Regions from separate parts of the Pseudomonas sp. GNP013 genome, predicted to be linked through region 1. Evidence: predicted binding sites of a transcription regulator. Region 1 holds the regulator's gene; the other holds the start of a gene.
What was found. The regulator sigma-54, encoded in region 1, starts transcription at its own class of promoters, with help from an activator protein. The targets are predictions, from matches to a motif close to ANTGGCATNNANNTTGCTNT.
Positions count from the first base shown of each region.

Region 2: ACXX81_RS04690 (circularly permuted type 2 ATP-grasp protein) is a predicted target of sigma-54. The motif match lies at 6,093-6,112, and genes of this name have one in related genera.

Region 1 covers NZ_JBTGUT010000001.1:4,146,471-4,157,634, forward strand. Annotated here, with positions in the region: gene murA (UDP-N-acetylglucosamine 1-carboxyvinyltransferase) at 1-348, opposite strand, end outside; gene ACXX81_RS18260 (BolA family protein) at 372-611, opposite strand; gene ACXX81_RS18265 (STAS domain-containing protein) at 726-1,031, opposite strand; gene ACXX81_RS18270 (MlaC/ttg2D family ABC transporter substrate-binding protein) at 1,028-1,675, opposite strand; gene mlaD (outer membrane lipid asymmetry maintenance protein MlaD) at 1,687-2,154, opposite strand; gene mlaE (lipid asymmetry maintenance ABC transporter permease subunit MlaE) at 2,154-2,951, opposite strand; gene ACXX81_RS18285 (ATP-binding cassette domain-containing protein) at 2,951-3,760, opposite strand; gene ACXX81_RS18290 (KpsF/GutQ family sugar-phosphate isomerase) at 4,066-5,040, shown strand; gene ACXX81_RS18295 (KdsC family phosphatase) at 5,041-5,565, shown strand; gene lptC (LPS export ABC transporter periplasmic protein LptC) at 5,574-6,146, shown strand; gene lptA (lipopolysaccharide transport periplasmic protein LptA) at 6,133-6,666, shown strand; gene lptB (LPS export ABC transporter ATP-binding protein) at 6,666-7,391, shown strand; gene ACXX81_RS18315 (RNA polymerase factor sigma-54) at 7,576-9,069, shown strand; gene hpf (ribosome hibernation-promoting factor, HPF/YfiA family) at 9,146-9,451, shown strand; gene ptsN (PTS IIA-like nitrogen regulatory protein PtsN) at 9,461-9,916, shown strand; gene rapZ (RNase adapter RapZ) at 9,919-10,776, shown strand; gene ACXX81_RS18335 (HPr family phosphocarrier protein) at 10,793-11,065, shown strand; gene ACXX81_RS18340 (ZIP family metal transporter) at 11,091-11,164, opposite strand, start outside.
Region 2 covers NZ_JBTGUT010000001.1:1,007,612-1,018,775, reverse strand. Annotated here, with positions in the region: gene ACXX81_RS04715 (lysophospholipid acyltransferase family protein) at 1-404, shown strand, start outside; gene ACXX81_RS04710 (magnesium and cobalt transport protein CorA) at 493-1,464, shown strand; gene ACXX81_RS04705 (amidotransferase) at 1,461-2,183, opposite strand; gene ACXX81_RS04700 (cytochrome c) at 2,901-3,707, shown strand; gene ACXX81_RS04695 (transglutaminase family protein) at 3,733-4,536, opposite strand; gene ACXX81_RS04690 (circularly permuted type 2 ATP-grasp protein) at 4,651-6,060, opposite strand; gene ACXX81_RS04685 (ribonuclease E inhibitor RraB) at 6,461-6,802, opposite strand; gene ACXX81_RS04680 (hypothetical protein) at 7,017-7,253, opposite strand; gene ACXX81_RS04675 (START domain-containing protein) at 7,357-7,962, opposite strand; gene ACXX81_RS04670 (YkgJ family cysteine cluster protein) at 8,004-8,258, opposite strand; gene ACXX81_RS04665 (translation initiation factor 2) at 8,418-8,891, opposite strand; gene ACXX81_RS04660 (aminotransferase-like domain-containing protein) at 8,996-10,435, opposite strand; gene ACXX81_RS04655 (OmpA family protein) at 10,709-11,164, opposite strand, start outside.

The DNA of each region.
Region 1 (11,164 bases):
ACCGCCAGGCAGGGCCACTTCAGCCTCGCCGAAACGGGCAACCATGGGGCCCAGCACCAGGATCGACGCACGCATGGTCTTGACCAGTTCGTACGGGGCGATCAGGGTCTTGATGGTGCGCGGGTCGATTTCGACCGAGAGCTTCTCGTCGATTACCGGCTCGATGCCCATGCGACCGAACAGCTCGATCATGGTGGTGATGTCGTGCAGGTGCGGCAGGTTGGCCACGGTGACCGGGCCATCACACAGCAGGGTCGCTGCCAGGATCGGCAAGGCGGAGTTTTTCGCACCGGAGATGCGGATCTCGCCATCAAGGCGGGCACCGCCGGTAATAATCAATTTATCCATAAGAATCTCGACGCCTTGGGGGCTCAGGTGCGCTCGGCCCAGGCCGCGCGGCTGAAAAATTTCATAGTGACCGCATGGATGCTGCCATCGGTGATCCATGGGTTCAAATGGGCATAGATCTGCTGCTGACGCTTGACCGGGCTCAATGCCGCCAGTTCATCGCTAATCACGTTCAGCTGGAAATTGCAGCCTTCGCCTTCAACTTCTACGGTCATTCCCGGCAGCTTTCCTTCGAGAAAGCTCTTAACTTCTAGGGCCTGCATGTTCAACCTCTATCGGCGCCCAGTGCGCACGGGTCGCACATCATACAAAAAAGCCCCGCGCCTGCGAACCCCGCATAGCAGGACTCTGACGGGGGGCTCCTGTAATAACGTGTATTAAGGATGCGCCAGCAGCTCGGTCAGACCGGAAACCTCGGCGATCTCACGCATGTCCTCGGGCAGCGCACGAATGCTGAGCGGCTTGTTGGCCGCTTCGGCATCACGCATGAAGCACAGCAACAAAGACAAACCTACGCTGCTGGACTTGGTCACCGCCGAGCAATCGAGCACCAGCGCAGGTGCGCTGCTGGCCTGGATCAGCGCCTGGCCCTGCTTGCGCAGGTCAGGCCCGGTACGGTAATCCAGCACGCCACTGAGGAACAGCTCGCCGGCAGCGCCGATACGAACAGCCGACTCGGTCATTGCGCAGACTTCCCGGCTTCTTTGTCGGAGGTTTCCTTGGCCTTGGCCACTTCACCGGCCCAACCATTGATGGTCTTGTCCAGGTCGTTGCCATTGCGCTGCATCGCGTCGGCGAACTGGTCACGGAACAGTTTGCCGATGTTGATGCCGTTGATGATCACGTTGCGCAGCTTCCACTCGCCCTTGACCTTCTCCAGCGTGTACTGCACAGGGTACACCGCGCCATTGTTGCCTTTGACGCTCATGTTGACGCTGGTGCGGTCACCCGATTCGTCGCCGGCCGGGGCCACGGTAATGCCCTGGTTGTTGTACTCGAGCAAGGCGTTGCCGTAGAACTGGAACAGCCCGCGCTTGAAGTTTTCCTGGAAGGTCTGCATCTGCGCCGGCGTGGCCTTGCGCGAATACTTCACCGTCATGATGCTGCGGGAGATGCCTTCGGCATCCACGACCGGGCCCACGATGGTGTCGAGCGCGTTGTAGAACTGGCTCGGGTCCTGTTTGTACTTTTCTTTGTTGGCCGTCAGGTCAGCCAACATCTTGTTGGTCGTGTCCTGCACCAGGTCGTGGGCAGAACCTGCCGCGTTTGCCATCAGCGGCAACGCTGCAAGCAGTACCAGCAGGCCACGTCGCAAGGTAGAGATCATGAACAGATTCCTCATTTGGCGTCTTTATTGACCGTGTTGAGCAGGAACTTACCAATCAGGTCCTCAAGCACCAGCGACGACTGCGTGTCGTGGATGGTCGAACCATCCTTGAGCAGGGCTGTTTCCCCACCCACGCTGACACCGATGTACTTCTCACCGAGCAAACCCGCAGTGAGGATAGATGCTGTGGAGTCAGTCGGCAGGTTATCCACCTTCTTGTCCAGTTGCATCGTCACTCGCCCGGTGAAGCTGTCGCGATCCAGATCGATTGCCGTGACCTTGCCGATGGTGACACCGGCCATGGTCACTTTAGCTCTGACAGTCAAACCGGCGATATTGTCGAAGTACGCGTAAAGTTTATAGGTATCGGCGGTGGGGCTGGCCGAAAGACCGCTGACCCGCAGGGCCAGCAACAGTAAAGCCAGGATGCCAGCCAGCAAGAAAAGGCCGACACCGATTTCCACAGTGCGGTTTTGCATCAGAAGTCTCCAAACATCAAGGCGGTCAAAATGAAGTCAAGGCCCAGTACCGCCAGCGAGGCGTACACAACGGTCTTGGTGGTGGCACGGCTGATCCCCTCTGAAGTGGGCTCACAGTCATAGCCTTGGAATACGGCGATCCAGGTCACGACAAACGCGAAGACAATGCTCTTTATGATGCCGTTGAGCACATCACCCGTGAAGGTCACGCTGTTTTGCATGTTGGCCCAGTAGGAACCGTCATAGACGCCCAGCCAGTCCACGGCAACCCAAGAGCCGCCCCAGATGCCCACCACGCTGAAAATCATCGCCAGCAGCGGCAGGGAAATGAAGCCGGCCCACAGGCGTGGGGCAACGATGTACTTGAGCGGGTCCACACCGATCATTTCCAGGCTGGACAACTGCTCGGTGGATTTCATGTTGCCGATTTCGGCGGTCAGTGCAGAACCTGCGCGCCCGGCGAACAGCAGCGCGGTCACCACCGGCCCCAGCTCACGCAGCAGCGTCAGGGCAACCATCTGGCCTACCGCCTGTTCCGAGCCATAGCTCGAAAGGATGTTGAAGCCTTGCAGCGCCAGCACCATGCCGATGAAAACCCCGGACACCACGATGATCACCAGCGACATCACGCCCACAGCGTGCAATTGCTTAAGCAGCAGGCCAAAGCCACCGCCGATGCCACCGCGCCCCAGCAGGGCGTGGAACAGGAAAATGGTCGAACGACCCAGCACTTCGATGATATCGATGCCGGACCGACCGAAAAGGCGAACCTTCTCGATAAGAGATGTCTTGCGCATCAACGCTTCCCCAGAAGGTCTGAGCGGTAATCCGCTGCCGGAAAATGAAAGGGCACCGGACCATCGGGATCACCGGTCATGAATTGGCGAATGCGCGGGTTGTCGGCGTTCATCAGCTCTTCGGGCGTGCCCTGCCCCAGCACCTGGCCATCGCCGACGACATACAGGTAGTCGGCGATGCTCGCTGTTTCGGCCAGGTCGTGGGAGACCACGATACTGGTGATTCCCAGCGCATCGTTGAGCAGACGGATCAGGCGCACCAGGACACCCATGGCGATCGGGTCCTGGCCCACGAAGGGCTCGTCGTACATGAGGATCTGCGGATCCAGGGCAATGGCTCGCGCCAGCGCGACACGGCGCTTCATGCCGCCTGACAGTTCGTCCGGCATCAGGTCGATGGCTCCGCGAAGGCCGACGGCCTGCAGTTTCAACAACACGATGTCACGAATCATCTCGTCGGACAGCTGGGTATGCACCCGCAACGGGAAGGCCACGTTCTCGAACACGTCCAGGTCTGTGAACAGCGCGCCGCTCTGGAACAGCACACCCATGTGCTTGCGCGCGTCGAACAGATCACTGCGCGACAGCGTCGGCAGGTTCTGGCCATTGACCCACACTTCGCCGGCGCTGGGCCGCAACTGCATGCCCATCAGACGCAACAGGGTGGTCTTGCCGCAACCGGAAGGCCCCATGATGCCCGTGACCTTGCCGCGGGGAATGCGAATATCGACGTTATTGAAGATGCTGCGCGTCCCGCGCTTGAAGGAAAGGCCCTTCAGCTCGACCGCGTAGGCGTTATCGGCACTCATCTAAACTCCTTGGGATGCGGACTCACACTCAGACACCACGTGAACGACAAACGTTTACACGCTTGCGCAATATAAATAGCCGCGTGTGCTGGGCGGGCCGAACAAGCGGCGAACTATATCACCGCTGGTGCAGAGCCCCCAAGGCCGGAACATCGCTCGTTCAGAATCAGGACAGCGAAAAAACCGCGAGGATGTAACCGAGTGTAAATTTGCGCCTATCGAATAAACCCTGACGATCTAGCGTGAGGGAATTGTTCATTACCGCTATAATCGCCGACTTTTCGTCAGGCTATACGACTTCAGACATGAGCCAATCCAGCGACCTCATTCAATCCGCACAACGTACGATCCGCCTGGAGCTTGAAGCCGTAGAAGGCTTGCTGGCCCATATCGACGCGGATTTTGTACGCGCCTGTGAGCTGATTCTGGCCAGCAAGGGCCGCGTTGTGGTGGTCGGCATGGGCAAATCCGGCCATGTCGGCAATAAGATTGCCGCCACCCTGGCGAGCACCGGTACCACCGCTTTTTTCGTGCACCCGGCTGAAGCCAGTCATGGCGACATGGGCATGATCACCCGCGACGACGTGATCCTGGCCCTGTCCAACTCCGGTACCACCAACGAAATCGTGACCCTGCTGCCGCTGATCAAGCGCCTGGGTATCCAGATGATCAGTGTCACCGGCAACCCGGAGTCGACGCTGGCCAAGGCCGCCGACGTCAATCTGAACGTACACGTGACCCACGAAGCGTGCCCGCTTAACCTGGCGCCGACCTCCTCCACCACCGCCACCCTGGTGATGGGCGATGCGCTCGCCGTGGCGCTGCTCGAAGCGCGCGGGTTCACCGCTGAAGACTTCGCGTTTTCCCACCCCGGTGGTGCCCTGGGCCGTCGCCTGCTGCTCAAGGTGGAACATGTGATGCATTCGGGGGATGAACTGCCTCACGTCCAGCGCGGTACCCTGCTCAAGGATGCGCTGATGGAAATGACGCGCAAGGGCCTGGGCATGACCGTTATTCTGGAAGCGGACGGGCGACTGGCCGGCGTGTTCACGGACGGCGACCTGCGTCGCACCCTGGACCGCACCATCGATATCCACACGGCCACCATTGATGCGGTGATGACGCCCCACGGCAAGACGGCACGCCCCGAGATGCTGGCAGCCGAAGCGCTGAAGATCATGGAAGACCACAAGATCGGCGCGCTGGTGGTGGTCAATGCCGACGACCGCCCGATTGGCGCCCTGAACATGCACGACTTGCTGCGTGCGGGAGTGATGTAAATGAGCGACGACCTGCTGCAACGCGGCAAACACATCAAATTGGCGATTTTCGACGTGGACGGCGTATTGACTGATGGCCGCCTTTACTTCCTCGAAGATGGCAGCGAATTCAAGACGTTCAACACCCTCGATGGCCAGGGCATCAAGATGTTGATGGCCGCAGGCGTGCAAACGGCCATTATCAGTGGTCGAAAAACACCCGTTGTGGAACGCCGCGCACAAAACCTGGGTATTCCTCACCTGTATCAGGGCCGTGAGGATAAACTGGTGGTGCTCGACGAGCTTCTTGGCCAACTCAACCTAAGCTATGAGCAGGTCGCCTACCTGGGTGACGACTTGCCGGACCTGCCGGTGATTCGCCGCGTGGGCCTGGGCATGGCCGTCGCCAATGCTGCTGCGTTCGTGCGTGAACACGCCCATGGCGTCACGACCGCCCGCGGCGGCGAAGGCGCCGCCCGCGAGTTCTGCGAGCTGATCCTGCGTGCCCAGGGCCGCCTTGAAGCGGCCCACGCCGCCTACCTATAGAGCGTTTTATGCTGAGCAAAAAGATTCGCAACTTCCTGTTATTCGGGGTCATTGCCGCGCTGTTCCTCGCGGTAGGCTACTGGAATATCAGCCCGGAGCGCTTTCTCGACCAGCCTGTTGCGCAGGTTGACGAAGGGGTTATCGACTATTACGCAACCAACGCCTACAGCGTGCAGTTTCTGCCCGATGGCAAGGTGCAGTACGAGATGACATCGGACAAGGTCGAGCATTTGAAGGCTTCCGAAGTCACGCTGCTGACCAACCCGGACCTGAATCTGTACCGTGGCACCGAGTTCCCGTGGCACGTGACCAGCAAGCGTGGCGAGGTCAACCCGGACGGCACCGAGGTGGAACTGATCGACTCGGTGCGCGTCGCACGAACTGACGCGCAGAACCGCGACACCATCATTACCAGCAGTCGCATGACCGTATTCCCACAAAGGCAATATGCGCAGACCGAGCAAGACGTTAGAATCGACGGCGCTGGCGGTGTATCGACTGGCAAGGGAATGAAAGCGTATTTGAAAGAAAGCAGGATACACCTGCTATCGAACGTAAGAGGACAGTATGAGGCTCGTTAAAACTCTCCCTATTTTGCTCGGTCTGGGCGCAGCACTGGGAAGCGTGAGCGCCTGGGCTCTGCCGAACGATAGCCAGCAACCGATCCACATCTCGGCTGACGATGCTCAGCTCGATGACAAGCAAGGCGTCGCAACCTACACCGGCGGCGTCATCATCACCCAGGGCTCGATGAAGATCACCGGCAACACGGTGACCCTCACCCGCACCCCGGCTGGCGACATCGACGTGGTGACGTCGGTGGGTAACCTGGCCTACTTCGAGCAGAAGCAGGCCCCTGCCGATACCGGCCCGATGAAGGGCTACGGCAAGACCATCCAGTATCACGCCCAGCAGAATCGCATCGTGCTGATCGACCAGGCCAAGGTGCTGAGCCCCGATGGCAACTCCACGGAAGGTGAAAAAATCACCTATGACACCGTGAAGCAGATCGCCAACGCCGGTCGCGCCAATGGCTCCAAGGTCACTGCACCCCGTCCGCGAATCGACATGGTTATCCAGCCGAAGAAGAAGGCCGAGTAATGGCAACCCTGAAAGCCCAGCATCTGGCCAAGGCCTACAAAAGCCGTCAGGTCGTGCGCGACGTCAGCCTGTCGATCGACAGCGGCCAGATCGTCGGCTTGCTCGGCCCCAACGGCGCCGGCAAGACCACCTGCTTCTACATGATCGTGGGCCTCGTCCAGGCCGACCAGGGGCGTGTGCTGATCGACGACCTCGACGTCAGCCACCAGCCCATGCACGGTCGTGCACGCGCCGGTATCGGCTATCTGCCACAGGAAGCGTCGATTTTCCGCAAGCTGTCGGTTGCCGACAACATCATGGCGATCCTCGAGACCCGCAAGGAACTCGACCGCGACGGCCGCCGTCAGGAGCTGGAAAGCCTGCTGCAGGAATTCCACATCAACCACATTCGCGACAACCTCGGCATGAGTCTGTCCGGTGGTGAGCGTCGCCGCGTGGAAATCGCCCGCGCCCTGGCGACGGCACCCAAGTTCATCCTGCTGGACGAACCGTTTGCCGGCGTCGACCCGATTTCGGTCGGCGACATCAAGCAGATCATCCATCATCTCAAGGCCAAGGGTATCGGTGTGCTGATCACCGACCACAACGTCCGTGAGACCCTCGATATCTGCGAGACCGCCTATATCGTCAACGATGGCCAACTGATCGCCGAAGGCGATTCGGCGACTATCCTGGCCAACGAACTGGTCAAGGAAGTGTACCTGGGTCACGAGTTCCGCCTGTAGACACGGTGGTATCAGGGCGTTCGCCGACGAGCGCGCGAGTCAATGAAAACCTCAGTATTTTTATTGTCATCGCGCTCTAGGCAAAGCACCTGATATCAGGCATATAATTTGCTTATGTTTGGCGCTCGCGCGCCCTGTCGTGGATGGCGCATTGCGCCGGCGAATAAGGTGTTAAGCCCCTGCCATGAAACCATCGCTAGTCCTGAGAATGGGCCAGCAGCTGACGATGACACCGCAGCTGCAACAGGCCATCCGCCTGCTCCAATTGTCGACCCTGGACCTGCAACAGGAAATCCAGGAGGCCCTGGAGTCCAATCCGATGCTCGAACGCCAGGAAGAAGGCGACGACTTCGATAATGCAGACCCACTGGCCGACAACATCGAGCAAAAACCCAACCCGGACGTGCAGGAACCCTCCTATCAGGAAACTGCCCCCACGGTGGACAACCTCGAGGAAGGCGACTGGAACGAACGCATTCCCAACGAACTGCCCGTGGACACCGCCTGGGAAGACGTCTACCAGACCAGCGCGAGCAGCTTGCCCAGCAATGATGATGACGAGTGGGACTTCACCACCCGCACCTCCGTCGGCGAGAGCTTGCAAAGCCACCTGCTGTGGCAGTTGAACCTGGCGCCGATGTCCGACACTGATCGCCTGATCGCCGTCACCCTGATCGACTGCATCAACAACCAGGGCTATCTGGACGAGACGCTCGACGAAATTCTGGAGGCTTTCGACCCCGAACTGGATATCGAGCTGGACGAGATTGAAGCCGTCCTGCACCGTATCCAGCAGTTCGAGCCCGCCGGTATCGGTGCGCGCAACCTCAGTGAATGCCTGCTGCTGCAATTGCGTCAATTGCCCGCCAGGACGCCATGGCTCGCTGAAGCCCAGCGCCTGGTTACCGACTACATCGACCTGTTGGGCAGCCGTGACTATAGCCAGCTGATGCGTCGCATGAAGCTCAAGGAAGATGAACTGCGCCAGGTCATCGAGCTGGTGCAGAGCCTCAACCCGAGGCCGGGCTCGCAGATCGAATCCAGCGAAGCCGAATACGTGGTCCCCGACGTGATCGTCCGCAAGGACAACGAGCGCTGGCTGGTGGAGTTGAACCAGGAATCCGTGCCGCGCCTGCGGGTCAACCCGCAGTACGCCGGCTTTGTGCGCCGCGCCGACACCAGTGCCGACAACACCTTCATGCGCAATCAGTTGCAGGAAGCCCGCTGGTTCATCAAGAGCCTGCAAAGCCGCAACGAAACCCTGATGAAAGTGGCCACCCAGATCGTCGAGCATCAGCGCGGCTTCCTGGAGTACGGCGACGAAGCGATGAAACCGCTGGTGCTGCACGATATCGCGGAAGCGGTGGGCATGCACGAATCGACGATTTCGCGGGTCACCACACAGAAATTCATGCATACCCCGCGGGGTATATATGAGCTGAAATACTTTTTCTCCAGCCACGTCAGCACCTCCGAAGGCGGCGAATGCTCGTCCACGGCGATTCGCGCAATCATCAAAAAACTGGTTGCCGCGGAAAATCAGAAAAAGCCATTGAGTGACAGTAAGATCGCTGGTTTACTGGAGGCACAAGGCATTCAGGTCGCCCGTCGAACCGTCGCCAAGTATCGCGAATCCCTTGGGATCGCGCCTTCCAGCGAGCGTAAGCGGTTGATGTGACGGGCGGGCCACAGCGTTCCAGTGGCAGGCGCTTTTCGCCTGTCGCTTTATGCACTGGCAACGAAGGAGAAGCTGTATGCAAGTCAACATCAGTGGACACCAGCTGGAAGTCACCAAGCCCCTGCGTGAATACACCGAGAGCAAGCTGAACAAGCTTGCGGGGCATTTCGACAAGATCACCAATGTGCAGGTCATCATGGAGGTCGACAAGCTCAAGCAGAAAATCGAAGCCACCCTGCACGTACCGAATGCCAAGCTCGTCGCCAATGCGGAACACGAAGACATGTACGCGGCGATTGACTCGCTCTACGACAAGCTCGACCGCCAACTCATAAAGCATAAGGAAAAGAATCTGCACCTGATGCAAGGTACAGGTCGTTAACTCCCCCCCATGATCCGACTTGAAACCATCCTGACCCCCGGCCGTTCCCTGGTGAACGCGCCGGGTGGCAGTAAGAAAAAAGCCCTCGAACACATTGCCAACCTGATCAGCCGGGAAGTGCCCGAGCTGGATGAGCAGGTCGTGTTCAAGGCCCTGATCGACCGTGAAAAACTGGGCTCCACCGGTTTTGGCAACGGCATCGCCATTCCTCACTGCCGACTCAAAGGCTGCGACACACCGGTCAGCGCCTTGCTGCACCTGGAAAGACCCATTGATTTCGATGCCATCGACGGCGCTCCGGTCGACCTGCTCTTCGTTTTGCTGGTCCCGGAAGCGGCCACCGATGCTCACCTGGAACTGCTTCGGCAGATCGCCAGCATGCTCGACCGCAAGGAAGTACGTCATAAACTGCGCAACGCCAGCAGCAATGAGGCGTTGTATCAGGTTGTGCTGGACGAGCAATAACCATGCGCCTGATCATTGTCAGTGGCCGCTCCGGCTCGGGTAAAAGCACCGCACTCAATGTGCTTGAAGACAGCGGTTTTTATTGCATCGATAATTTGCCCGCCGGCCTGCTGCCGGAACTGGCCGAACGCGCGCTTATCCATACCGAATTGGCGCAACCGCTGGTCGCCGTTTCGATTGATGCACGCAACCTGCCCAGCCACCTCTCGCGGTTCCCTGAACTGCTCGAAGAAGTGCGCGGCAAGCATATTCATTGTGATGTGCTGTACCTGGACGCCGACGAAGAGACGCTGCTCAAGCGTTTCTCCGAAACCCGCCGGCGCCACCCGCTGAGCAGCCCGAACCGCTCGCTGGCCGAGGCCATCGAAGACGAGACCACGCTGCTGGGGCCGATCATTGATCTGGCCGACCTCAAGATCAACACCACCAACCTGAACCTGTACCAGCTGCGCGACGCCATCAAGCTGCGTCTGCTCAATCAGCCTGAGCCCGGTACCGCCTTTCTGGTCGAGTCATTTGGCTTCAAACGCGGCATGCCGGTGGATGCCGACCTGGTGTTCGACGTGCGCTGCCTGCCCAATCCTTACTGGAAGCCAGAGTTGCGCGAACAATCCGGTCTGGATCAGCCGGTGATCGATTACCTGGCCGCGCAACCGGATGTGGAGGATATGTTCCAGGACATCTCCACCTACCTGCTCAAATGGCTGCCGCGCTTTGCCGCGAGCAATCGCGCTTATGTCACCATAGCCATCGGCTGCACCGGCGGTCACCACCGCTCCGTCTACCTGACAGAACGTCTTGGCCTGGTGCTGCAGCAAACCCTCAAGAACGTTCAGGTCCGCCACCGCGACCTAAGCTGAAAGGAACACCTCCGCGATGCCCGCTCTGGAAATTCAAATTATCAACAAGCTGGGCCTCCACGCCCGGGCTTCGGCCAAATTCGTCGGCGTTGCCGGGAAGTTTCCTTGCCAGATCCGCGCCGGGCGTACACCGGAGTCGATGGTCGATGGCAAAAGCATCATGGCAATCATGATGCTGGCTGCGAGCAAGGGCACCACGATTCATCTGAAAACCGAAGGTGAGCAGGAGGAGGAAGCGATGGCAGCCTTGGTGGAGTTGATCAACAACAAGTTTGACGAAGGTGAATAACCGCCAACCTGAGTAGCAGCGCGGCCTAACCCAGGGCAGTGTCCATCACCATCATCAAGCAAAACCCCAGGCACAACCCAAGGCTGGCAAGCTTGTCGT
Region 2 (11,164 bases), 3.1 Mb from region 1:
GCAATGTGCTGATCGACCGGGGCAATGCGCACAAGGCGCGCCGGGCGATGCTCACCACCACGCGTACCCTGCAACATGAAGACACGTCGATCTGGGTGTTCCCGGAGGGCACGCGAAACCTGGGCAAGGGTTTATTGCCGTTCAAGAAAGGCGCCTTTCACATGGCGATTGCCGCGGGTGTGCCGGTGGTGCAGGTGTGCGTGAGCAATTACGTCACGCATATGCAACTCAATCACTGGAACAGTGGCGATGTACTCATACGGTCGTTGCCGCCGATTCCTACGATTGGTCTGACGACGGATGACATTCCGGCCTTGATGCAAGCATGTCAGACGCAGATGGATGAATGCATCGCGCAGATGGACCGTGACATTGCAGAGCACGCGCTCCTGAAGAACACCTGAACGACGTGAAATGTCATCGAGCAACAACGGAACGTCAATCAGACTAAGCTGCCCAACTCCTGTCCTCACGATAGAAGTGATCAGCATCATGGGTAGAGTTGTTGCAGCCGCCGTCTACAGCGATGGCAAGAAAGTCACGGATATCACCCTTGATGAAGGCGCGGCCTGGGCCGCCAAACCGGGTCATTTTGTATGGATCGGGCTGGAAGAGCCCACCACCCTGGAGCTGACCAACCTGCAACGCCAGTTCAACCTGCACGAACTGGCAATCGAAGATGCGATGGAAAAGCACAGCCGCCCGAAGCTCGAGACCTTCGGCGATGCGCTGTTTATCGTCACCTACTCGCCGGTGCGCGAGAACGGCAAGCTGGAGTTTATCGAAACCCATATCTTTGCCGGCAATGGCTACATCATCACCGCGCGCAACGGTCACTCGGCGTCCTACGGCTTTGTGCGTCAGCGCTGTGAGGCGCGGCCGCTGTTGCTGGAGCATGGGGAAGATTTCGTACTCTATGCGCTGCTGGATTTCGTCACCGAGAACTATCAGCCCGTGAGCGAGGCGATCCATGCCGAGATCGATGAGCTGGAGCGCAACGTGCTGTGCAGCTCGCTGAGCGAGCGCGACATCCAGAAGATCCACGGCCTGCGCCGCGATGTGCTGCGACTCAAGCGCCATGTGGCGCCGATGGTGGAGATCAGCCAGGAACTGCAGAAGCTGAGCTTCCCGTTCATCGACAAGAACATGCGCCCGTACTTCCGGGACGTGCAGATCCACGTGACGCGGCAGATGGAAGACCTTACCACCCTGCGCGATATCGCCAGCCAGACCATCGAGATCGGGGTGTTGCTGGAGGCGTCACGCCAGAGCGTGGTACAGCGCAAGTTCGCCGCCTGGGCGGCGATCCTGGCATTCCCCACGGCGGTGGCGGGGATTTATGGGATGAACTTCCAGAACATGCCCGAGCTGCAATGGCACTACGGCTACTTCGCGGTACTCGGGTTGATTGCCACCGGCTGCATCAGTCTGTGGGCCAGCTTCAAGCGGTCAGGCTGGCTTTAAGCCGACTCGGGCTTGTGCGCCACGAAGCGCATCATCCATTCCGCCACGGTCGCGCCGTGGTGGTCTCGCTCAAGGCTTGCGACGCCCTGGGTGTAGACCTTTTCCCCAAGAGTCGTCTGAAGAATTTCCAGCAGCTCGCGCGAATAGTCAGCGACAAACTCAGGGTGGCCCTGGAAGCACAGCACCTGGTCGCCGATGTGATACGCGGCGATGGGGCAGAACTCACTCGAGGCGATAACCGTGGCATTGGCCGGCAACGTGGTGACCTGGTCCTGGTGACTGATCAGCAGGGTCAGTTCGGGCACCTCGGGGCTCATCCACGGGGCCTTGGCATCGAGCGTGTAATCGTGGATGCCCATGCCCCAACCCTGGCTTGCGCGTTCGGTCTTGCCGCCGAGCAGCAATGCCAATAACTGGTGACCAAAACAAATGCCGAGCAATTTATCGCCGCGCGCGTAACGCTCCAGCACATACGTTTTGAGGGTCTGGATCCAGGGGTCGGTGCCGAAGGAATCGGCCTTGCTGCCGGTGATCAGATACGCATCAAAAGTTTCGTCATCCGGCGGGTATTCGCCTTGCACGACGTTGTATACGACGAACTCGGCAGCAATCGGCTGCCGGGAAAACAGACGCTTGAACATCTGCCCATAACCCTGGTACTGATCGATCAAGCCAGGGCGCAGGATATCGGTTTCCAGAATGCAGACGCGTAGCGACATAAAAAATACCTGACACGGCGATGGGAATAATGAACACCCAGAGCCTGCCTTGAAACATACCTGCAACGCAAGCGCAGAACTGCGCATTCACCCCGTACGCCTTTATTCACGCCCGATTGACACGGTTTCAATGGCGGATGCGTTGACTGCTTTGACCCCCTGCGCCCGGACGAACGGTAGGCACCTGGGCGAATGACCTGATTAATCGTTTTAGCTGTCTAGCCAAGGCATTGGCGCCAATATGGCGTTCTGCCTTATGCCTTTTTAATCTCTAATTAAGATTGTCTGATATGAAATGAGTCTAAGACTGCAAGAACGAGCGCTCTAAGGTTGAACTCAGTAAGAGGTTGCTGCCGGGTTTTGCTGGAGCAGCTGTAAGAAAAATGTCACGCCAGATCGCGATACTGAATTTAACGGCACGCATTTGACGCTCAGGAATAACAACAAAAGGCAGTCAGCCATGTTCAAACATTCGAAAGTACGTCAGGCGGGACTTATTCTTTTCGCCACCACATTGATTTTGATCCTGCCCAATTTAACCAAGGTTATCGGGTAACGATCCGAGCCACGAGTTCTGTGCACCCACCGCATCAGAATTACAGTTTTTGACAGCACCTGCGAGGCATTGCGCATAGCGATCCCGTTGCAGGGGCTGTCTTTTTACATGCTGATTTCCGCTATCTTGCAGGTCATCGCCACTTGAAAACGGACTCACTGTTGAAAACGATCCTTGCGCTGTTCGCCCTGCTGCTCAGCGTGCCAGCCGGCGCCGCGCAATTGACCATCGAACTGGACCACACCAGCAAGACCTGGCAGACCGCCGAGCTGCTCGAACACCCGGATGCGCAGACGGTGCACATCATTGATGACGTTTCCTACAAGCGCGACATGACATATCGCGCAGTGCCGCTGGCGGTACTGCTGCCGGGGCTTGCGCCGCAGAGTCATCTGCAGGCGGTCGCCCTGGATGGGTTTGCGGCCGAACTCAGCGCCGCGCCCCTGCTGGAAACAACCGGCGCCCGCGCCTGGCTGGCGGTGGAAGACCCGGCCCACCCCTGGCCACCCCTGACGTCAGGCAAACCTGGCGCCGGGCCTTTTTACCTGGTGTGGACCGACCCGCAGGCGGGACCGATCAGCCCGGAGCAGTGGCCGTTTCAGGTTTCCCGCATCAAACAGTTGAAGACCGTGGCCGAGCGTTTCCCGGCGTTATTGCCCGACCCGAAGCTGGCGGCGAATGATCCGATCAACCAGGGCTTTGCGCTGTTCCAGAAAAACTGCCTGGCCTGCCATCGGCTCAATGGCGCCGGGGATGCAGAGGTGGGCCCGGACCTGAATATTCCCTACAGCCCCACCGAGTATTTCAGCGGCGATTTTCTCAAGCACTATATTCGCGACCCGCAAAGCGTGCGGCACTGGCCACAGGCGAAGATGCCGGCGTTCGCCGCCAGTGTATTGCCCGACAGCGAACTGGATTTGCTGGTGGGGTATTTGAAGCACATGGCCGGGCGTAAATCCCAACCCTGAGTTTTATGCTGTGGGAACAGTGCGATTATTGCTGCTGCACAGCGATCACCGGCGTCGGCATCACCAACACCTTGGCGTGCATCTGCTCTTGCCCGCCGCCCCGGCGCATGCCACGCACCGGGCAGGCGTCGAGATAGTCCAGGCCCACCGCCAGCTTGAGGTGCCGCTCCGGCCGCGCCATCTGGTTGGTCACGTCAAAGCTGTACCACGCGCCTTCCAGCCAAGCTTCGGCCCAGGCGTGACTGGCCAGGTGCGTGCTGTCTTCGCTGTATAAATACCCCGATACATAACGCGCCGGAATCCCCAGGCTGCGCGCGCAGGCCAGGAACGCGTGGGTATGATCCTGGCACACGCCCGCCCCGCCGGCGAAGGCCTGGGCTGCGCAGGTATCGACCTCGGTGGCGCCAGGCGTGTAAACCATGGTCTGGTTGAGCGCGTGCATCAGGTCGATCAACGCGCTGCGGTCACGGCGTTGATGACAGTGCTGGTCGGCAAAGCCGCGCAGAGCCTCGTCCGGCTCGGTCAGGCGGGTGCAGCGCAGGAAAGGAAATGCCGACTGGCCCTCGTGCTCCGCTTCACGCAGCTCGTCGATATCCACCTGGCCGCGAGCACGGATAACGATTGCATCGTGGGGTTCATCCAGGGTCAGCACATGCAGAATGTTGCCGAACGGGTCCACCTGGGCGCGCACCGGGCGCGGCAGGTCGAGCTGCCAACTGATGACCTGCTGGCGCTCGCTGTCGTGGGGTGTAAGGCGCAGGTACTGGATGCTGGCGCGCACCTGGTCTTCGTAGTGGTAGGTGGTTTCGTGACTGATGGAAAGTCTCATGGGGCCTCCGTGCAGGAACCGTAAATGGCGTCGCCCAACTGGCGCACCGAGGGGATGAAGGTGGCGTGGAGGTTTCCCCGCAGGTGGTGCAAGGCAGCTCGATTCAACATGGCATCAGTCCTCCACCACCCAGGTGTCCTTGGTGCCGCCACCCTGGGACGAGTTGACCACCAGCGAGCCCTCGCGCAGCGCCACACGCGTCAAGCCGCCGGGCACCACGCGGGTTTCCTTGCCGGACAGCACGAACGGGCGCAGGTCGATATGACGCGGGGCGATGCCGTTGTCGACGAAGGTCGGGCACGTGGATAAACACAGGGTCGGCTGGGCGATATAAGCGTGGGGCTTGGCTTTGATGCGTGCGCGAAAGGCTTCGATTTCGGCGGCGCTGGATGCCGGCCCGACCAGCATGCCGTAGCCGCCGGAGCCCTGGGTTTCCTTGACCACCAGGTGCGGCAGGTTGGCCAGCACGTGGGACAATTCGTCAGGCTTGCGGCATTGAAAGGTTGGCACATTCTTCAGGATCGGTTCTTCATCCAGGTAAAAACGGATCATCTGGGTAACGAAGGGGTACACCGACTTGTCATCCGCCACGCCAGTGCCAATCGCGTTGGCCAGCACCACATTGCCACAGCGATAGGCCGCGAGCAGACCGGGCACACCGAGCATGGAATCGGGGTTGAATGCCAACGGATCGAGAAACGCGTCATCAAGGCGACGGTAGATCACATCCACGGCCTTGGGCCCGTCGGTGGTGCGCATGAACACGTGGTCATCGCGCACGAACAGGTCGGCGCCTTCCACCAGCTCAACGCCCATTTCCCTGGCCAGGAACGCGTGTTCGAAGAAGGCGCTGTTGAAGCGTCCCGGAGTCAGTACCACAACGCTGGGGTTGTCGATGGGGCTGGCGCTCTTGAGCGTGTCGAGCAGCAGGTTGGGGTAATGATCGATCGGTGCAATGCGCTGGGCGGCAAACAGTTCGGGAAACAGGCGCATCATCATCTTGCGGTCTTCGAGCATGTAGCTGACACCGCTGGGTGTACGCAGGTTGTCTTCCAGTACGTAATAAGTGCCGTCGCCATCGCGTACGAGATCAACCCCGGAGACGTGTGAATACAGGTCACGGTGCAGATTCAGACCCTGCATGGCCAGTTGGTATTGCTCGTTGGCCAGTACCTGTTCGGCGGGAATGATGCCCGCCTTGATAATGCGCTGTTCGTGATACAGGTCGGCAAGAAACAAGTTCAGCGCCTTGACCCGCTGGATGCAGCCGCGCTCGACAATCTGCCATTCACTGGCCGGAATGCTGCGGGGGATGATGTCGAAGGGAATCAGGCGTTCAGTGCCTTGCTCGTCGCCATAGAGGGTGAAGGTGATACCCGCACGGTGAAACAGCAAATCGGCTTCGCGCCGACGCTGGGCCAGCAGTTCGGGCGGGGTCAGCGCCAGCCAACGGGCGAATTCGCGGTAATGGGGGCGTACCTGCCCTGCCCCGTCGTACATTTCGTCGAAATAAGTGCGGATCATGCCGAACTCCTTGTCACCCGGACACGAGCACTATCGCAAGGCCCGTGCCAGCGGCATAAACACTTGAACATCAGTGAGTTGAATGGCCGCCGGGATCTGCCAGCACCGTCCTGGTGCACAGAATACCCAGCGCATGGCCGCCTGCTTCATCGCAAGGCGGCGTTTTACTATCAACAGCATAGTCAGACTTGATTTCACTGCGCGGCGCAAGCTGCGGATAATCGCCAACATCTGCTGAACAGGACGCGTCCTACAGTTTCAGCGCAACGATCTTCCCTTTAGGCCACCCGACTTGGGTGGCTTTTTTTTGCTTTCGAAAAACCCGCGCAGCGTTTTCCCACGGCACAAACAAAATCGGCCGACCCAAAGGTCAGCCGATACGCTGTGCTTGTGCAAACAGCTACATGGGTAACCCACGCACCTCCTGCTTGACGCCCCATCCTTCAATGATCCCGCCCAACGGCTCGACCACCGCTTCAAAGTCCTGCTCGAAGTCTCCTATGCCGTCGTAGGTGGCTGACATGATCTTGCTCAACTCCAGATACCAGGCGCCGTCATCGCGCGCGCTGACCTGGGCATTCAGGGACTCGCCGCGAAACTCACCCGCCGCCCTGCGCGCCCGTTCTTCATCCGGGAAAATCGCGTAGAACTCGATGGGGTGAAACCGTGAAAAGTCAAAACCGCCTTCTTTCATGCGGCGTAGGACGTGGGTGCTGATGTCTTCTTGATAGGCTGTGCTCATGAAACGTCCTCCTAAAACCGATGGATAGACTTTCCGTGCCTCCCGAAGCCCGCGCGCTGCTGGCGCGAGCACCACGGCAATGACTGCACCGCAGGGAAAACAAGCATGTAGCTGACAAGACCAGTACCTAGCGAATCATTCGCTGATCTCGCTTGCAGAGTAGCGCGAAGCTATCACCTCCACCAGAGGGGCTGCACTGGCAAACAGGGAATGTTCAGGCGGCGGGCGAAATGTCGAGGATCTGGATACTGTTCTGATCTTTGAGGATCTTGACCGTAGGCTCCGGCTTACGGCCCTCAAGGTCGTTGAGGTCGAGTTCGGCGGCGACCGGCACGAGTTTGTTGCGAATCATGTGCGCCGCATCTTCGAGGCTGGGCTTGTGGTCGCAGTCGAACTGCTCCACGGCCTGCACACCGTGATCGTCAACGAAGGTAATTTGCCACATTTGCATCGGTGCCTCCTCGATAAAACCCATGTGTGGGCTCACATCCATCTGGACCTTGAGGGCTCGTCAAACGTTCCACTCAAGGCCACAGGCACCTGATCGACAGCGGTTATTTCTCGGCGTGTTCCTTGAGGGCTTTCAAGGTGTTGAACGGCGCGTCCACCACGAACTTGTTGGCCAACCAGGAGGGCACGCTGCCGCCCGGCTCCGTGTGCACCTGATAGGTGACCTCGGTCTGGTTATCGCCCTTGGGTACGAGCTTCCAGAAACCCTCGACCTGCGCCACGCGCACGTAGCCTTTTTCTTCCGGCTTGTAGGTCGGCACGCCCTGCAATGTGCGCGTTATACCGCCATCGGCGTTTTTGGTGGTGGTGATGTGGGTGTAGGAATCACGGTCAGTCACCGGGAACGGTGCGTTGAACTGGGTGTAGGTCCAGGCCTCACCGCCCTTCTTGTCCACCAGCTTCTGGGATTTGCATTCGTGAATCCATGAACAGGCAGCGGCGACGTCTTCCTGCAGGGCCTGGATTTTCGCCACGGGCGCCTTGATCAGGGTGACACCGCGATAGGCCTTGTACTTGGAGCCGGCAACCTCGCTCAGGGACACTTTGATGCCGTCTTCGTCCTTGGCCACCTGCCAGTCCTCGGCCTGCGCGGTGGCCGCGAACAACACCGTGAAACCGCACAGCACAGCCATTCGTTTCAGCGAACCCATCGTTGTATTCCTTATTGTTGAAGTTCCGAGAGTAAAGCCCATCAAGCCGCCGTCATCTGTTCCCACCAGCCGATCAGCCGGATTGCATCAGCCTGGTCGGTGCCGCACACCTCCAGATCCGCCTTGAAGTCACTGCACACCGCCGGGCGCTCGGGCTTGCCGAACAGCTGGCATAGCTGTTCGACCGACAGGTGCAGGCAGCGTTCGCCCGCCGGCTTGCCCTTGGGCATTCCGGGTAATGGCGAACTGATAGAGGGGGCGATGCAGCAAGCACCACAGCCTTCACGGCATTTCATAACCGGCAGGTCCTCGACGACTCAATGGGATGGCGGAGCTAGGGTACGCCCCTGAACAACCGTTTTAAAACGGTCCAACGAGGGTTTTTCACGGAAAAGACAAGTGACTGACCAGTCCGCGACAAATGGTCGATCCAGCGCCTCACATGTGCGCAATAGTTATTGCTTGAATTCGAAATCCAGCGCCGCACCTTCAACATCACGGCGTTCTTCGTTGCGCAGTTGCAGCTTCATCTCATTGCTGAGCAAGCGGCCGTTGATCTGAAACGCGCTGTTATCGGTGGGCTTGTCGCCGAACATCGGCGGTAGCAGCGGTACGCTTTTGGGCTTGGGCATGGTACCGATAGGCTGTAAATGCCTGACCATGTCGGACGGCAGCGACAGGTCCAGTTGTGCCGGTGGCAGTTTAGTCTGGGCGACCTCACGAGCTGATCTGGATTTTTTTCTGGCCGAGGCGCGCTTTTTCTTGGCGACCGTGGCTTTCCTGGCCTCTGCCGTTTTTTTCGTGGAGGCCGCCTGTTCGGCACTTGGCGCAGACCTGGTGTCCGATACGGGCGCGGCCGCCATTAAGACGCCGACATTGCACAGCGTTAACAGGCCAATCATCCCTACAGCGCGAAAAATCGAATTCATATCGCCAACAGCATTAACGGCAGAAGGCCATATGCTCGCTTGTTGTGCGCAGCATGACAAGCGCGGCAATCACACCCGTGCAGGAATTGTCCCGGTTCTGCGCCTCAGAGACCGGCGCTGGTCTCCTGGCATAACTGGCTGGCCAGCATTCCCAGGGTCATCAGCGCCCGCTCTGCTTCGCGGTTCCATGGCGTGCCACAGTTGAGCCGAATGCAATGGTTGAACTGTTCTGTATTGCTGAAGATCAACCCGGGCGCAATGCTGATGCCCTGTTGCAGGGCGCGCACATGCAACTCCTGAGTATTGACGCGCCCCGGCAAGCTGACCCACAGGATAAAACCGCCGGTAGGCCGGGTCATCTGCGTGCCTTCAGGGAAGTACTGCTGCACTGCCAGCTGGAAAGCGCTGAGGTTCTTGCGGTATTCCTGACGGATGTAGCGCAGGTGGCGGTCATAGCCACCGTTCTCCAGGTATGCGGCGACGCCCATCTGCGTGACGCTGCACGCCGAATGGGTACTGAACATCTGCAGGCGCTGGATCTCCTGCTGATATTTACCGGCAATCATCCAGCCAATGCGCACACCGGGCGACAGCGTCTTGGAGAAGCTCGAGCAGTAAATGACCCGGTCCAGGCGGTCATAGGCTTTCAGCGCCTTGGTGCGGCCCAGTTCGAACATCAACTCGCCGTAGATATCGTCCTCGACAATCTGGATATCGAAATCCGAGGCCAGACGCAGCAGTTGCTTCTGCCGCTCTTCGGGCATGGTGCCACCCAGCGGGTTGCTCAAGCGTGTGGTCAGCACCAGCGCCTTGATCGACCATTGGTTGGCCGCCAGCTGCAGGGCTTCCAGGCTCATACCGGTGGAGGGGTCGCTGGGAATTTCGATCACTTTGAGGCCGAGCAGATCGGCCAGTTGCAGCAAGCCGTAATAGGTCGGCGACTCGGCGGCGATCAGGTCGCCGGGACGGGTCAGTACGCGCAGGGACATCTGCAACGCGTCGACGCAGCCATGGGTGATCACCACTTCGGATGGGTCAATCACCACGCCTGCATCACGCATGCGGATCGCCACCTGGCGGCGCAGCGGCTCGAAACCGGGGCTGAACATGTAGCTGAAGGCCCGTGGGCTCTGGAAGCGCGTGACCTTGGCCAACTGCTGGTGCAGTGCTCGCACCGGCAGGTAGTCGACACTCGGCACCGCGGCGCCAAGGGGAAACACGCCTTCGCGGCGCGACTCGCCCAATACCTGTTGAATGATGCTGCTGCGGGTGACCAGCCCCGGGCGTTCGACCCGTGCGATATCCGGCGTCGGCGCGGTGAGCGCGGGCGTCTGGTGCACGTAATAGCCGGACTGTGGCCGCGCCCTGATCAGCCCCTGGTCTTCCAGGTTGGCATAGGCCTGCAAGACCGTGGCGTGACTCACGTTGAGCTGGGAACTCATCTTGCGCACCGAAGGCACACGCTCCCCCGGTTGATAGACACCGCGCCGGATGTCCTCAGCCAGTTGCTGGGCGATACGTTGGTAAAGCAACAGATTGGTCATGACGCAGCACTCGATTTCACGGGCGTTTTATTTTTGTGTGGAACATACCGGCACAGTTTAGAAGTGTACGGGGACAGTTGCCACAATAGTCGAGGCCGCGCGGCAGTGACAGCAAAAACTGTAAGGGTTTAGGATAGAGCTTTCAGCTGTACCTCAAAACAAATGTGGGAGGGGGCTTGCTCCCGATAGCAGCGTGTCAGTCGTCAAAGATGTTGACTGAACCACCGCTATCGGGAGCAAGCCCCCTCCCACATTTTGACCTGCGCCAGGCGCCTAGCGAGCAGCGCCCAATTGGCCCTTCGCGTCGGAGAAGACGATTTCCACGCGGCGATTCTGCGCCCTGCCCCGCTCGGAGGCGTTGGCCTCCACCGGGTACTGGTCGCCATACCCCTCAACCTGAATGCGTTTTTCATCGATACCCAGGTCCACCAGCACATCGGCCACCGATTGTGCACGCTCGCGGGACAGCCTGAGGTTTTCCTGCTCGCCGCCGGTGTTGTCCGCATACCCCTCAATACGCACCACGCGCTTGGGGTTCAGTTGCAGGAACTGCACGATTTTCAGCACTGTGCGGTTGGCCGAGTTTTTTAGCTCCGCGTCACCGGTGTCGAACAGCACGTCCCCCAGGGTCATCACGAGGCCGCGGTCGGTCTGGGTGGCGAGGCTGGTGATCTGCTCTTCGAGCCACTTGCCCTGCTGTTGCACGCTCGACAGCTTGCTTTCGCGCAG